2 regions of the Anaerotignum faecicola genome follow, and region 2 is predicted to be linked to the other one. Evidence: riboswitches for the same ligand, from Rfam matches in the RefSeq annotation. Region 2 holds a riboswitch; the other holds the start of a gene.
The links. A riboswitch is a leader RNA that binds a small molecule or an ion and turns the genes downstream of it on or off. The one in region 2 is predicted to bind thiamine pyrophosphate.
Positions count from the first base shown of each region.

Region 1: another riboswitch for thiamine pyrophosphate. It lies ahead of tenA (thiaminase II); the one in region 2 lies ahead of thiW (energy coupling factor transporter S component ThiW).

Region 1 is NZ_BHVZ01000001.1:1,138,894-1,146,449, forward strand. It holds gene dnaX (DNA polymerase III subunit gamma/tau) at 1-67, shown strand, start outside; gene EJE48_RS05580 (YbaB/EbfC family nucleoid-associated protein) at 140-478, shown strand; gene recR (recombination mediator RecR) at 494-1,090, shown strand; gene EJE48_RS05590 (threonine/serine exporter family protein) at 1,152-1,904, opposite strand; gene EJE48_RS05595 (threonine/serine exporter family protein) at 1,939-2,406, opposite strand; gene EJE48_RS05600 (threonine/serine exporter family protein) at 2,421-3,182, opposite strand; TPP riboswitch at 3,568-3,667, shown strand; gene tenA (thiaminase II) at 3,744-4,406, shown strand; gene EJE48_RS05610 (ABC transporter ATP-binding protein) at 4,454-5,209, shown strand; gene EJE48_RS05615 (ABC transporter permease) at 5,206-5,949, shown strand; gene EJE48_RS05620 (ABC transporter substrate-binding protein) at 5,981-6,991, shown strand; gene ychF (redox-regulated ATPase YchF) at 7,074-7,556, opposite strand, start outside.
Region 2 is NZ_BHVZ01000001.1:551,493-559,048, reverse strand. It holds gene EJE48_RS02625 (hypothetical protein) at 1-842, opposite strand, end outside; gene EJE48_RS02620 (calcium/sodium antiporter) at 1,111-2,055, shown strand; gene EJE48_RS02615 (esterase family protein) at 2,074-2,835, shown strand; TPP riboswitch at 2,914-3,020, shown strand; gene thiW (energy coupling factor transporter S component ThiW) at 3,315-3,824, shown strand; gene thiM (hydroxyethylthiazole kinase) at 3,838-4,659, shown strand; gene thiE (thiamine phosphate synthase) at 4,677-5,318, shown strand; gene thiD (bifunctional hydroxymethylpyrimidine kinase/phosphomethylpyrimidine kinase) at 5,360-6,157, shown strand; gene EJE48_RS02590 (PhzF family phenazine biosynthesis protein) at 6,588-7,373, opposite strand; gene EJE48_RS02585 (ribonuclease HII) at 7,532-7,556, shown strand, end outside.

The sequences.
Region 1 (7,556 bases), 590 kb from region 2:
TGCGGATGCGGATGCGGAATTTGCAAGCCTTCTGGGGCAGTATTTCCCGGAGGCGGATGTGGAATGACACTTGCCAGACGGCGTAATTTCAGATAAAATAAAAAGGATTAGGTTTATGAAATATAAGGAGGAATCAGACATGGCAAAAGGCGGTTTTCCCGGCGGCATGGGTGGTATGAATATGAATAACCTCATGAAGCAGGCGCAGAAAATGCAGAAACAGATGATGGAAAAGCAGGAGGAGCTGCAGGCAAAGACACTGGAAATGACCAGCGGCGGCGGTGCTGTGAAGGTTGTCATCACAGGGAAAAAGGAAATTCAGGAGTTGAAAATCAACCCCGATGTGGTAGATCCCGATGATGTGGAAATGCTGGAGGATTTAATCATTTCCGCTGTGAACGAGGCAATTCGTCAGGTAGAGGAAATGTATAACGCAGAAATGGGCAGAATGACCGGCGGCTTAGGCGGTATGTTCTGATAAAGAAGGGACAGCATGAATTATTACGGCAACCCGATGACAAGGCTCATTGAGGAACTGGCGGCACTGCCGGGGATTGGCGGAAAATCCGCACAGAGACTGGCATTTCACATCATCAATTTGCCAAGAGAGAAGGTGGCGGCGCTTTCCGAAGCCATTCTTGCGGCGAAGGACGAGGTGAAATACTGTTCTGTCTGCTGCAACCTGACAGAGGAGGAAATCTGCCCCGTCTGCGCGAACCCGAAGCGCGACCATTCGGTGATTATGGTGGTGGAGGACCCCAGAGATATGGCGGCGTATGAACGGACGAAGGAATTCCATGGCGTGTATCATGTGCTGCATGGAGCAATTTCTCCTATGACGGGAATTGGTCCGCAGGATATTCATATTCGGGAGCTGCTCAGCCGCATAGATGGGACGGTTGCGGAGGTCATCCTTGCGACCAACCCGAATGTGGAGGGAGAGGCAACGGCGATGTATCTTGCGAAGCTGCTGAAGCCTTTGGATGTGAAGGTGACAAGAATCGCAAACGGCGTTCCGGTTGGCGGCGATTTGGAATATGTGGATGAGATTACGCTTTCCAGAGCCTTGGAGGGCAGGAGAGAACTATAAAGAAGCATAAAAAGAAGCGAAGGAAATCAGAAGTTGATAGCCTTCGCTTTTTTTATGCGCATTACATGAAATAGGACAGGGTCAGACCGACACCGCCTGCCAAAGAGCAGGCAACGACAAGAGCCTCGACTGCCTTGGTGTAGCCGCTGATAAGGTTGCCTTCGAGCAGGTCACGCATGGATTTTGCGAAGGTCATACCCGGCAGAAGCGGCATAATGCTGCCGATGATGATGGTGCCGATATGCGCCGAGGGGAAGCGCGGCTGAATGAGGCAGGTAAGGCATGCTGCCGCAACACCACCCAGAAACGGCCCGAAGAAATAGGGGATTTTCTTTTTGCCAAGCCAGATATCCAGACAGCCTAAAAACAGCCCGATGACAAAGGCAATGCAGCCATCCAGAAAGAAGGGCGTATCCAGAAAGGAGCAGCAGCCCGAAATCAGACCGTAGCCGAAAACACGAATCGGGAGGGGATAGAAGGAAAACTGATGGATTTCCTTCAGACGCTCAATGGCCTCATCCAGAGAGATTTTGCCCGAAACAAAGGCGCGGGACATATCATTGACCTCGCAGACCTTTTCAAAATTGATGGTACGGGTGCGGACACCGCGCATCATGGAAAGGGGGCCCTTTTCCTCGCGCGGGAGGGTGACGATGAGGGCGGTGGAGATGGCGGTTGCTTCGATTTTTTCTCTGCCTGTGGTGGAGAGAATCCGTTTCATGGTATCCTGCACACGGAAGGTTTCTGCGCCGTTTTTCAGCATGATTTCGCCTGCATCCAGAGCGAGATTGATAAGCTTCGTATCGTTATCCATAAGGCGTTTCTCCTTTCGTTTGATAAAATTCGGCTCAGCTGTTTTTTCTCTTCAATCTGGGGAAGAAAGAGAACCATGCCTGCGGCAGAACCAGAATGATAACAGAGCCGATGCCGATGGCACCTGCCAGCTTTAGCGCAGTCAGAATATTTGCGGTTGTTTCCAGCACGCGGCTTTCCATGGCAGAGGTGATGCAGCGATAGACCGCCGCACCGGGTACCAGAGGCAGGATGCCGGGGATATGATAGACAATCGTCGGGAGCATGCGGTGGTAGGAAAGAAAGCGCGCAAAGCCTGTTGCGGCAAAGGTTGCCAGAAGCGTTGCCAGAAAGGACGAGCCATCATGCCGAAGGACAAGCTGATACACCAGCCAGCAGAGGAAGGCGGTCAGCCCGCAATAGGGGATTTCCTTCCGGGGGGCATTGCAGACGATGGCATAGCCTACGCTTGCAAAGAGTGCAACCAAGGGATGCACAAGATAGAAAAACAAGGTTGTATTCATAGGATTTCCTCCGTTCATTCAGTCATTTGAAACAGCGCCAGCGCAACAGCAACCCCTGCGGCGATGGAGCAGGCAATGAGCAGAACCTCAACTACCTTGGAATTGCCGCTGATGAGGTTGCCCTCAAGCAAATCTCGCATTGCCTTGGAAAGCGCAAGCCCCGGCAGAAGCACCTTCATGGTACCGATAATCAGCTTATCCAGCTGGGTGGCAGGAAGGAGCGCATGCGCCATGCAGGCGGCAAGCCCCGTAACCAGACCGCCCATCAGGGGGGCGACAAAGAAGGGAATCTTCTTGCTCTCCAGATAGACCAGTGTACAGCCCATGAGAAGGGCAATGACGAAGGATACCAGAAAATCCTGCACAGAGCCGCCGACCATAAAGGCGAAGCCTGCGCCGCTGATGGCATAGCCAAGCACACGGGTGCTGAATTTGAAGTTGGGTGCGTGATGAATTTCTTGGCAGTGGTCTAAGGCTTCGGTGACGCTGATTTTGCCGGAGACGAAGGCGCGGGACATATCATTGACGGCGCAGATTTTTTCAAAATTCAAATCGCGGTTTTTGACGGCGCGCGCCATAGAGAGAGGACCCTTTTCCTCTCGTGGCAAGGTGACCATCAGAAGGGTACACATTGCCAGGGCTTCTATTTTTTCCTTGCCGGAAACGGAGAGAATCCGCTGCATGGTGTCCTGCACACGGAAGGTTTCCGCGCCTGAGGCAAGCATGATTTCGCCTGCATCAAGGGCAAGGTTAATCAGTTGGGTATCATAATCCATAACCGGGGTTTCCTTTCTAAAAAATTAAGTCAAAAACAGGTTTTTGACTTGTTGGACAGAAGAATAAACTGACAAGTTCCGTCAGCATAAATGCTTAGAAACTTGCAGTTTTCCTCGAGTGGGCAAAGCCCGCTCTGCGGATTCCATTCGGGACACCGAAACGGTTTCCCGAACCCTTCCGCTTTTATGTTGGCAATTTATTGGCAATTTAAGTATGATTGCACCTTCTTTAGTGTAGTCGTTTTCCGAAAAAAGTAAAGTAAAATTATTTTAAGTTTTTTTGAAATTTTTGTGAAAAGCGACAGGTGCTTTCCCCGTAATTTCCCTAATTGAGAAAAGAAGTATTTGCCATTTAAAAAAAATATGCTATAATCAAGGAAATAAAGCAAAAAGCTGGGGGTGCTGATGCAGCTGAGAGGATGAAATGCCAACCCTTTGAACTTGATGTGGTTAATACCAACGGAGGGAAGCGAAGCAACGAGGACAAACGAAGACCTTTTCCGATTGGGAGAGGTCTTTTCTATTGCAGAGCAAAGGAAAGGAAAAGAAAGGAAGAAGAACATGAGCTTGACAGACAGATTATATGCAGTGGCAAAGCCTATCTGGGAAGGGTATCTGGAGCAGCCCTTTGTAAAGGAGCTGGGCGAAGGGACACTGCGCGAGGACAGATTCCGTTTTTATATGGTGCAGGATTATCGTTATCTTTTGCAGTATGCGAAGGTATTTGCGATGGGCGTGGTGAAAACAGAGGACGAGGCACTGATGACACGCTTCTCCTATATGGTGCATGACACACTGGACGGGGAGATGAATATTCATAAGGCGTATATGTCCCGTCTGGGGATTACGGAGCAGGAGGTAGCAACCACAAAATCCACACTGACGAACCAGTCCTACACCTCCTATATGCTGGATGAGGCATATAAGGGCGGCCCTCTGGAGATTCTGGTGGCGGTGCTTTCCTGCGCATGGAGCTATCAGATGATTGGGGAGCACCATCAGCATGTACCGGGGGCATTGGAGCATCCTTTGTACGGCGAATGGGTGCGCGGCTATTGCAGCAAGGAATACTGCGAAACCACACAGGAAATCATTGATCTGGTAAACGAGCTGGGGAAGGATATTTCTGCGGAAAGAGAAGCGCATCTGAAGGAGATTTTTGAAAACTGCAGCCGCTATGAGGCAATGTTCTGGGATATGGCTTATGAGGAAATCCCTGAATAAAAGGGCTCTGCAAGAGAAGCTTTGCAGACAGAAGGAATGGTGTACAGATGATGTTGGAATTTAAAAATGTTTCCTTCCGCTATGCGGTGGACGAGTTCCCCATGATGGAGAACCTTTCCTTTTCCGTAGAGGCGGGGGATTTCGTTTCGATCATCGGGGCGAGCGGCTGTGGCAAAAGCACGATTTTCCGTTTAATCAACGGATTGGAGCAGCTGCAGGAGGGCGAGATTTTGGTGAACGGGAGACCCATCCGTGAGCAGAAGCAATACAGTGCCTTTATGCCGCAGAAGGATTTGCTTTTTCCATGGCGGACGATTGAGAAAAATATCTGTTTGCCGATGGAGCTGGCAGGTGTGCCTGCGGCGGAACAGGCGAAGCGCTGCAAGGAGGTTTTGGCACAGGTCGGACTTTCGGAATATATGAAAAAATACCCGAAGGATTTATCCGGCGGCATGAAGCAGAGGGTTTCCTTTGCGCGCACGCTGCTTTCGGGGGCGGATATGCTCCTGCTGGATGAGCCGTTTTCCGCACTGGACTACCTGACGAGGGTGGAAATGCAGGAATGGCTGTTGGAGCAATGGGAGCATTACCATAAGACGATTCTTTTTATCACGCATGACGTAGAGGAGGCGGTATTCCTGTCGAAGAAAATTTTTGTGATACAGGACAGACCGTTTTCTTCGATGGAGATGGTAGAGGTGCCCTTGCCTGCCCATCGGGACAGAAATGATTTGAAAAAGCCCGAAATCGTCGATTTGAAGGAACGACTGATTGGGAAGCTGAGAAGGAGTGTGCGCTTATGAAACGAAACATTTCTTCTTTGATACTGGTATTTATCCTCCTGCTTTTCTGGCAGGGGGCGGCAATGGGCATCAATGCGGCGTATATCCTGCCCTCGCCCACGCAGATTCTGGTGCGGCTGTGGGAGCTGAGAACGCCCCTGTTTTTGGTGCATTTGCCGGCAACGATGGGCGTTACCGCACTGGGACTTTGCATTTCCGTGGTGCTGGGGCTTTTGCTTGCGATTTCGATGGACTGGAATCCGAGACTGGAAAAAACGCTTTACCCCGTTATCATTGCCTCCCAGACGATTCCCACAACGGCCCTTGCGCCGCTGTTTATCCTCTGGTTTGGCTATGGCATTTGGAGCAAGGTACTTGTGACAATTCTGATGACGTTTTTCCCGATTGCGATTACCGTTTTTGACGGTCTGAAAGGGACGAAGCGGGAAATGGAGGAGTTGCTTTTTACCTACGGTGCAACAAAAAAGGATATTTTTTTAAAGCTGAAGCTGCCGACGGCTCTGCCGCATTTCTTTTCCGCAATTAAGATGTCCGTGCCGATGAGCGTGATCGGGGCGGCAATCGCGGAATGGCTTGGGGCGCAGAAGGGGCTTGGCTATTTCAGCAAACGAATGATGACACAGCTGGACGGTGCAGGGGTTTTTGCGCCTGTGGTATTGCTGTCCGTTGTGGCAATGGTGGCAGTTGGCATCATTACCCTGATAGAAAAGAAAATCATCACATGGAGAAAAGAGCTGTAACGGCTCGCGGAACGAAGGGAGAAGGTAAGCTATGAAAAAGAAACTGATGGCACTTGGCATGGCGGCGGTGCTGGCATTCGGTGCGGCAGGCTGCGGCGGCGGAACCGATGCAAAAACGGATGATACGGCTCTGGAGGATTTCAACATTGTTCTGGACTGGTATCCCAATGCGATTCATTCTTTCCTGTATGTAGCGCAGGAGAAGGGCTATTTTGCGGACGAAGGACTGAACCTGGTTATCAACTTCCCTGCCAACACAAATGACGGCATTTCCATGCCGGCGGCAGGCAAGGCGGATATCGGGATTTACTATTTGCAGGACGCAATCCAGACGGCAGTAGAGGAGAATGTTCCGATTGTTTCTGTCGGTGCAGTGACACAAAGCTCTCTGAATGTTGTGATTTCCCTTGCAAAAAGCGGCATCAAGGGTGCGGAGGATCTGGCAGGCAAGAAAATCGGCTATAGCGGTACGGCTCTTTCTGAGGCACAGATTGCATCTATGCTGAAAAACGTAGGGCTGTCTGCGGATGACTGCCAGTTTGTAGATGTTGGCTTCGACCTTTTGACAGCAACCACAACCGGACAGGTGGATGCAACCACAGGCAACATGGTAAACCACGAGGTACCGCAGTTGGAGGAGGAAGGCTTTGATATCAACTATTTCTACCCCACCGATTACGGCGTTCCCCAGAGCTATGAGCTGGTATTTTTGGCAGGGAAGAATGCAGTGGATAAAAATCCTGAAAAAATCGAGAAATTCCTGCGTGCCTGCCGCAAGGGCTTTGACTTCATGAAGGAAAACCCTGAGGAAGCATTGCAGATTCTGCTTGACCACCAGAATGAGGAAAACTTCCCGCTTTCCAAAACAGTGGAAACAAAGAGCATGGAAATTCTGCTGCCTGTAATGGAAACAGAGGATGCGAAGTTCCTGTCTCAGGATGTTTCCGTATGGCAGAATAATGCGGATTGGATGTATGAAAATGGGATTCTGAAGGAAAAGACGGATGTTTCCTTCCTGGTAAAAAATTTATTGGATGAATAAATAAAGGCAATCAAAAAGCCCCCTATCCTAGGATAGGGGGTTTTGTTGTATGTCTGATTTCGACTTAGGGCATCCATGCTCTTTATACATTGAAGCGGAACAGCACTACGTCGCCGTCCTTCATCACATATTCCTTGCCCTCGGAGCGGACTAAGCCCTGTTCCTTTGCGGCATTATAGGAGCCCAGACGCATGAGGTCATCATAATGCACAACCTCTGCACGGATGAAGCCGCGCTCAAAATCGGAGTGGATTTTGCCTGCCGCCTGCGGTGCCTTTGTGCCCTTGGTGATGGTCCACGCGCGGGATTCCTGCGGCCCTGCGGTCAGATAGCTGATTAAGCCCAGAAGCTTATAGCTTGCGGCAATCAGGCGATCCAGACCACTGGTTTCCACGCCCAGCTCGGCAAGGAATTCCTTTTTGTCCGCTTCGTCCAAATCGGAGATTTCCTCCTCGATTTTTGCGCACAGCACGAATACCTCGTTATGCTCTGCGGCGGCATATTCTCTGACTCTGCCGACAAATTCGTTGGATGCACCGTCATCCGCCAGATCCTCCTCTGTGAC
Region 2 (7,556 bases):
TCAATCAGCGCTTTTCGGTCAATGATATCCATTCCGGCTGTGTTTTTATATTCTCCCTCAACGGTAAACAGGAAAACCTTATCTCCGTTGGCTGTTAATTCCTTATAATGATTGCCGTCAAGAGGCGTTTTTCCTGTCTTGACCTGCGGATATGCCTTGTGGCTGCCGTCTCTTGCTACGGCAACAAATTCATAGGTCTGCGTACCCAGCTTATTTGTACTGGAGTAGAGGAGATAGCCTTTTTCTAACTGTAAATACAAGCTGACGACCTCCTCCACATCCTCCGGCTGTAGGAAATCCAGAATTTCTTCTTTTTTCACAGCGCAGTCAGGATAGAATTGTGTTCCGGTAATCGTATTATACAGGTGCTCCGAGTATTTCAACGGAACATCCCCCTTTATTCGTTGCAATGCTGCGCTTGCCCGAAAGCTGTTTACAACCCTTCCGGGCACCATCTCAACAGTGCCGATTTCATGGAATTCAACATCCACATAGTTGATGACATCCTCATAGATATGTGCGGCATCACAGCTATATTTCCATGTGCTCAGTACACGACATAAATAGTAAACGCCATTATGGCGTGTCCAAATCAGATCATCCACAGCCATTTCCTTTAAGGCGTGAATGGATACAACAAAGCCGCGACAGGAATCATACTGCATGCGCCCTTTTTTCTCACATTCTTCGATAGAAGTCGGGATATAGGGGATGCCATCTGTATTGCGTAAGCACCAGCCTACGCCCAGAATATTGTTTTGCAGGCAGAATTCAAATGCCTTCCCATCCTGACTGCCTGTTTTTACGGTGGTTCTCCACAAATAGATATCCTTATCTGTCATTCTATGAGCATCCCCTTTTCTATACGGTTTGTTTTTTGTTTTGCTCGTTTTATCAGATATCTTTATCATACAGTTTCTACAGCTATCTGTAAACTTTCTGCAGAACATTTTGCTGCGTCAGCTTATGAAAATTGCTTTCCGAAAAAATGGCAATGCGTGAGGGAGATTTTTTTGCTCGAAAATCAGGGAGGACAGTAGATTTTTCTGTATCATAGGGGTATAATGAGACAATATATTTTACGTCAGAAAAAAGAGGAGAGCGTGCGTGATGCAGATAGTATTTGCCCTTGTGGCTTTGGTGGTTGGCTTTGTGCTGTTGGTAAAGGGAGCGGATTGGTTCGTAGAGGGCTCCGCAGGCATTGCAAATAAATTCGGAATTCCGCAGATTGTCATCGGGCTGACGATTGTAGCCATGGGGACGAGCATGCCTGAGGCGGCGGTCAGTATTTCGGCGGCACTGCGCGGCAGTGCGGAAATTACGATAGGGAATGTAGTAGGCAGCAATATCATGAATATTCTGGTGATTCTGGGCTTGACGGCGGTGGTGTGTCAGATTGCGGTGCAGAAAACAACGATTCATTATGAAATTCCGATGGTGATTGGTGTGACGATTTTATTGGCAGTTATGGGGCTGCAGAACAATATCATCAGCAGAGCAGAGGGTGTCATCCTTCTGGCATGCATGGTGGTGTATATGCTGTATCTTCTGCGGCTGGCAAAAAGAGGCGTTGTGGAGAATGAGGAGATGGACGCATACGCGAAGCAGGTATCCTTCGGCAGGCTGATTCTGCTTGTTGTGGTTGGTGTGGCAGCAATTATTTTCGGGAGTCATGTGGCTGTGGAGGCGGCATCTGCCATTGCGCGTATTTTCGGCATAAGTGAGCGTTTTATCGGACTGACAATCGTTGCCTTCGGCACTTCTCTGCCGGAGCTGGTGACAAGCGTGGCGGCGGCAAGAAGGGGCAATTCGGATATTGCAGTCGGTAATATTGTTGGCAGCAACCTGTTTAATATCATGTTTGTGGTCGGGATTACGGCGGTGATTGTGCCGGTTGTGTATCAGCCTACATTCCGGGTGGACAGCATTGTGGCGGTTGCGGCAGCGGTGCTTCTTCTGGTATGTGTTTACCGCGGAAGGGTTTTGAAACGCCGGCACGGACTGCTGATGCTTGCCTGCTATGGCGGCTATTTTGCGTACCTTCTGCTGGCGTAAGGAGAAAGAAGGGATTTTATGCACGTTCGATATTACAAAGAATATTCACAGCATTTGCAGAGAGACATGGAGTTTAAGGTATATGGGCATGCAGGGCTGCCGATGATTGTTTTTCCGTGTCAGGATGGGAATTTCTACGATTTTGAGGATAGAGGCATGGTGAATACCGTTGCGGACAGGCTGGAAAACGGACAGCTGCAGCTGTTCTGTGTAGGCTGTGTGGATGAGGAAACGTGGAGCGCGGCATGGGGTGACCAGCATGGCAGAATTCTCTGGCATGAGCAGTGGTTTCGTTATCTCTGTGAGGAATTTCTGCCGTGCCTGCATCAGATTCACAGCGAAACGGACGGCGTTTCCTATGAAGGCAGAGTGATGCTTGCAGGGATGAGCATGGGCGGCTATCATTGCGTGAATCTCTATCTGAGAAGACCTGACCTTTTCGGCGGATGCCTTTCGTTGAGCGGTCTGTTCCATGCAGGATATTTCTTCCCGAATTATGATGATGTGGATATTTATTATAATTCGCCTGTGGATTACTTGCCGCAGATGCCGCAGGATCATCCGTTGGTGGAGCAGTTCCGCCGCGGAAGGATTATTATTTGCTGCGGACAGGGCGCATGGGAGGATGAAGCGAAAAAGGACGCATGGATTCTGAAGGAGCAGTTTGAACGGCTTGCTGTGCCGGCATGGATTGATTTCTGGGGCGAGGATGTGAACCACGATTGGCCCTGGTGGGAGAAGCAGTTTCCGTATTTCGTGGGGAAGCTTCTGGAGGGCTAGAAGGATTGGCAGAGTGAGGGTCTTACCATTTGAAGGTCTTGCCATTTTTGGAAGAGAGGTATATAATTAAATTTACAAGTGAACACAAAGGGGAGCTTGTCTTGCAGGCTGAGAGGAAGGAAAAGCCTTCGACCCATAACCTGATTTGGATAATGCCAACGTAGGGACGCTTGAAAAAGACGTAAAAGCGTTGGGAAACTTCCAAAGGAGAGGTTTCCCTTTTTGATTGCAAAATAGTATAAAAACTTTCTGACGGATTCCGAAGCAAGGAAGCTGACCCGATGGAGCATCGGGAGGATAGAGGGGGAGCGCCCTATATCCTGCAGAAAGAACAGCAGCGATGGGAAGCCGTGTTCCGGCGTGAGAGGAAGCCAGTGAGTTTCGACCGATTTTTCTGAAAGCCCTTTTCAAGGGGGAAGTCTATGTATTTCAGGAAGAACGCTGTCTGTTCTTCCTTGTTGAGAAAGGAGTCTATCAAAATGAAGCAATTCGGAACAAGAAAATTATGTTATGCAGGTATTTTATGCGCGGTGGCAGTGGTTGGCAGCTTTTTCTATATCCCTGTATTCGGGAGCAAATGTGTGCCGGTGCAGCACATGGTAAATATTCTGTGTGCGGTGCTTCTAGGGCCGTTTTACGGCGTGGGTGTTGCATTTTGCGCAAGCTTAATCCGAAATCTTCTGGGTATCGGCAGTTTGATGGCGTTCCCCGGCAGTATGTTTGGGGCGTTGCTTTGCGGGCTTGCCTTCTGGAAAACAAAAAGTATCCCTCTGACCTTGATTGCAGAGGTGTTTGGCACAGCGGTTTTGGGCGGTCTGTGTGCATATCCCGTTGCGATTCTGTTTATGGGGATGCAGGCGGGGCAGATTGCGTTTTATGCCTATGTCATTCCGTTTCTGATTTCCACGGCAGGCGGTGCGATTTTGTCCGGTATTCTGCTGGGGGCATTGCGGAAAACAGGGATTCTGAAAACGGCGGCAGTCAGATAAGGAGGTAAGGAGAATGTTAAAGGAAATGCTGGATCATGTGCGGGAAAAATGCCCGCTCATTCATAATATTACAAACTATGTAACCGTAAACGATTGTGCGAATATTCTGCTTGCGTGCGGCGGTTCTCCTATCATGGCGGACGATGCCGAGGAGGCGGAGGAGATTACAGCAATCTGCGGCGGCTTGAATATCAATATCGGGACGCTGAATCAGCGCACCATTCCTGCGATGCATTTAGCAGGCAAAAAGGCAAACAAACTGGGACACCCTGTTGTATTAGACCCTGTTGGGGCAGGTGCATCCAAGCTGCGGACAAATACCGCCAAGGCACTGCTGGAGGATATCCATTTTACGGTTCTGCGTGGGAATATCTCCGAAATCAAGACACTGGCTCTGGGGACAGGCGGCGCAAAGGGCGTAGATGCGGATATCGCGGACAAGGTGACGAAGGAAAATCTGCCGCAGACGGTTGCATTTGCAAAGAAATTCGCGCAGGAAACGGGTGCGGTGATTGCCATTACGGGCGCGATTGATATTGTTGCGGACAGCGAAAGGGCATTCTGCATTTACAACGGACATCCCATGATGAGCAGCATTACAGGAACAGGCTGTCAGCTTTCTGCGATGACGGCGGCTTATGTGACGGCAAACCCCGAAGCTCCCTTGGAGGCGACGGCGGCGGCAGTCTGCGCCATGGGCATTTGCGGCGAAAAGGCACATGCAAGGCTGACAGAGCAGGACGGTAATTCCAGCTACCGCAATTATATTATTGATGCCATCTGCAATCTGACCGGCGAAGAACTGGAAAAATGTGCGAAATATGAAATCCTTTGAGAACGGGAGGAAAAGCAATGAAATGTGAAAAGGAAACCATGCTGCTGTATGCCGTAACAGACCGTATGTGGACAGGCAAGCAGACGTTAATGGAGCAGGTAGAGGATGCACTGAAGGGCGGCGCGACCTGCGTACAGCTGAGAGAAAAGGAACTGGATGAGGAAAATTTTCTGAAGGAAGCCATTGAAATGAAAGCGCTGTGTGCGAAATACGGCGTGCCCTTTATCGTGAATGATAACGTGGAAATTGCCATCAAATGCAAGGCAGACGGGATTCATGTAGGGCAGAGCGACATGGAGGCCGGCAATGTGCGTGCGCTGGTCGGTGAGGATATGATCATCGGCGTTTCCACAAAAAATGTGGAGCAGGCATTGGCGGCGCAGAAGGCAGGTGCAGATTATCTGGGCGTTGGCGCAATGTTCCATACGGGGACAAAGCTGGATGCGGAGGAGGTTTCTCGCGAAGCGGCGCAGGAAATCACAGCGGCGGTGGATATCCCTGTGGTTGCCATTGGCGGCATCAATAAGAAGAATATTCTGGAGCTGAAGGGTACCGGCGTGGACGGTGTGGCTCTGGTTTCCGCGATTTTCGGCGCAGAAAATATCGAGGAAGAATGTAAGACATTGAAGGCCCTTTCCGCGGAAATGGTGCAGGCGTAAAAAATTTGCGAGAGCAAGAAAAAAGTTTGGAGGAAGACAGCATGAAAACAGCATTGAGCATTGCAGGCAGCGATACCAGCGGCGGCGCAGGGATTCAGGCGGATTTGAAAACCATGACGATGAACGGTGTATTTGCCATGAGCGCGATTACGGCATTGACGGCGCAGAATACCACCGGCGTACAGGGGATTTTTGAGGTGACACCGGAATTTCTGGGGATGCAGATTGACAGCGTATTTACGGATATCCGCCCCGATGCGGTGAAAATCGGGATGGTTTCTTCTGTAAACCTGATTTCCGTGATTGCGGAAAAGCTGACGGCATATCATGCGGAAAATATCGTGGTTGACCCGGTGATGGTTGCGACCAGCGGTGCAAAGCTGATTAGCGAGGATGCGGTTTCTGCGCTGAAGGAAAAGCTTCTGCCCCTTGCGACGGTTGTTACGCCGAACATTCCTGAAGCGGAGGTGCTTGCCGATATGAAAATTACAAGCCCTGCGGATATGGTGACGGCGGCGGAAATCATCAGTAAGGCATACCATTGTGCGGTGCTTTGCAAGGGCGGACACAGCATGAATGATGCGAATGACCTGCTTTATGATGAAAAGGGAGCACATTGGTTCCGCGGAAAGCGCATTGATAACCCCAATACCCATGGCACAGGCTGTACGCTTTCCAGCGCGATTGCGGCAAATCTGGCAAAGGGAAATGATTTGGAAACCGCAGTGGAGCGTGCGAAGGAATATATCTCCGGTGCGTTGGCGGCAATGCTGGATTTGGGCGCAGGCAGCGGCCCGATGAATCATGCGTTTGATTTGAAGGAAGAATATACGAAGTGAACATGAAGCGCAGCGAAATGTGAATGGTACCGCTTAGACAAACTTGAATTGACCGAGCGGAAAGAGAGGGACGCTTCTTGTCCGAAGGGCAAGAAGATGGACGATGACAAAGGAAGATAACTGCGATACGGAGGAGGACTCATGATGAGGGCTGAAAAAATAAGAAGAATCTTGTTTCCTAAAAAAGTTTCACCCTTACGGCTTTTGGGATTTCGTTTGTTTCATATAGGAGGACGCACAAGATGGCTTATCGGCTTGTTCAGACATTAAACTTCGGTTGATAGGAGAATGAGGCGAGTAAAAAATCGGGAAGGAAAAGTGCTTACTTGAATGAAAATACTCCCGATTTTATCAACAGTAGCATAGGACCACAGAAGTATAAAAAGGGCGGATATTTGAATCTATCGAATGTCTGCCCTTTTTGTTTAACTTAATGTTCTTCTTCTACATACAAATCTGCGATGGAATACAGAACAGCTGTGCCTGCAAGGCTCAGTCTATCCCCTTGCATTTCGCAGTACAGCGTGCCGCCACGTTGGGATGCCTGCCGCGCCACCAGCCTTTCCTTCCCCAGCTTTTTTGCCCAAAGCGGAACAATATGGCAATGACCGCTGCCGCAAACGGGGTCCTCGGCGACTGCAAGCTTTGGCGCAAAGGTGCGGGATACGGAATCATATTCCTTGCCCTTTGCGGTGATATGTTGCAGCAGACCATCCAGTTCCATCAGCTTTGCTTGGTTGGGGGTGAGTGTGGGGATTGCCTCTGCATTTTCTGTCACACAGAGCAGGTCACGCCCCAGCCATGCCTCTGTGATTGCCACACCGAAGGCATCCTCCATGGCGGGTGTAACGGGGATTTGCTTCAGTTCATATGCAGGGAAATCCATTTCCAGCAGGTTGCCCTTTTTCAGAACGGTCAGTGCGCCGCTCATTGTTTGAAAGGTAATGGAGGATGCGTCCTTTTCAAAGAAACGGAACAGCACATAGGCAGTGCCCAAAGTGGCATGACCGCAAAGGTCAATTTCACCGCCGGGGGTAAACCATCTGAGGTGATAGCCTGCGCCCTCCTTTACGGCAAAGGCGGTTTCGGACAGGTTGTTTTCGCCTGCGATTTTCTGCATCAGTGCATCGGAGGGGTATTTGTCCAGTACACAGACTGCGGCAGGGTTGCCCTCGAACACCTTTTCTGCAAATGCGTCAACGTGATAACATTTCATAATACAAGACCTCCTTAGGTGAATATATTTTTTCTGTACTCAGCATAGCACAGGAGAGAATATCACACAATTCAAAAATTGTATGGCATACGCTTTCGTTGCAAGAACGGAGAAAATAGTGTATGATACGAGGGATGAAAAAAGAAAAGAGGGAGAATATGCAGTCAATCAATGAGATAAAAG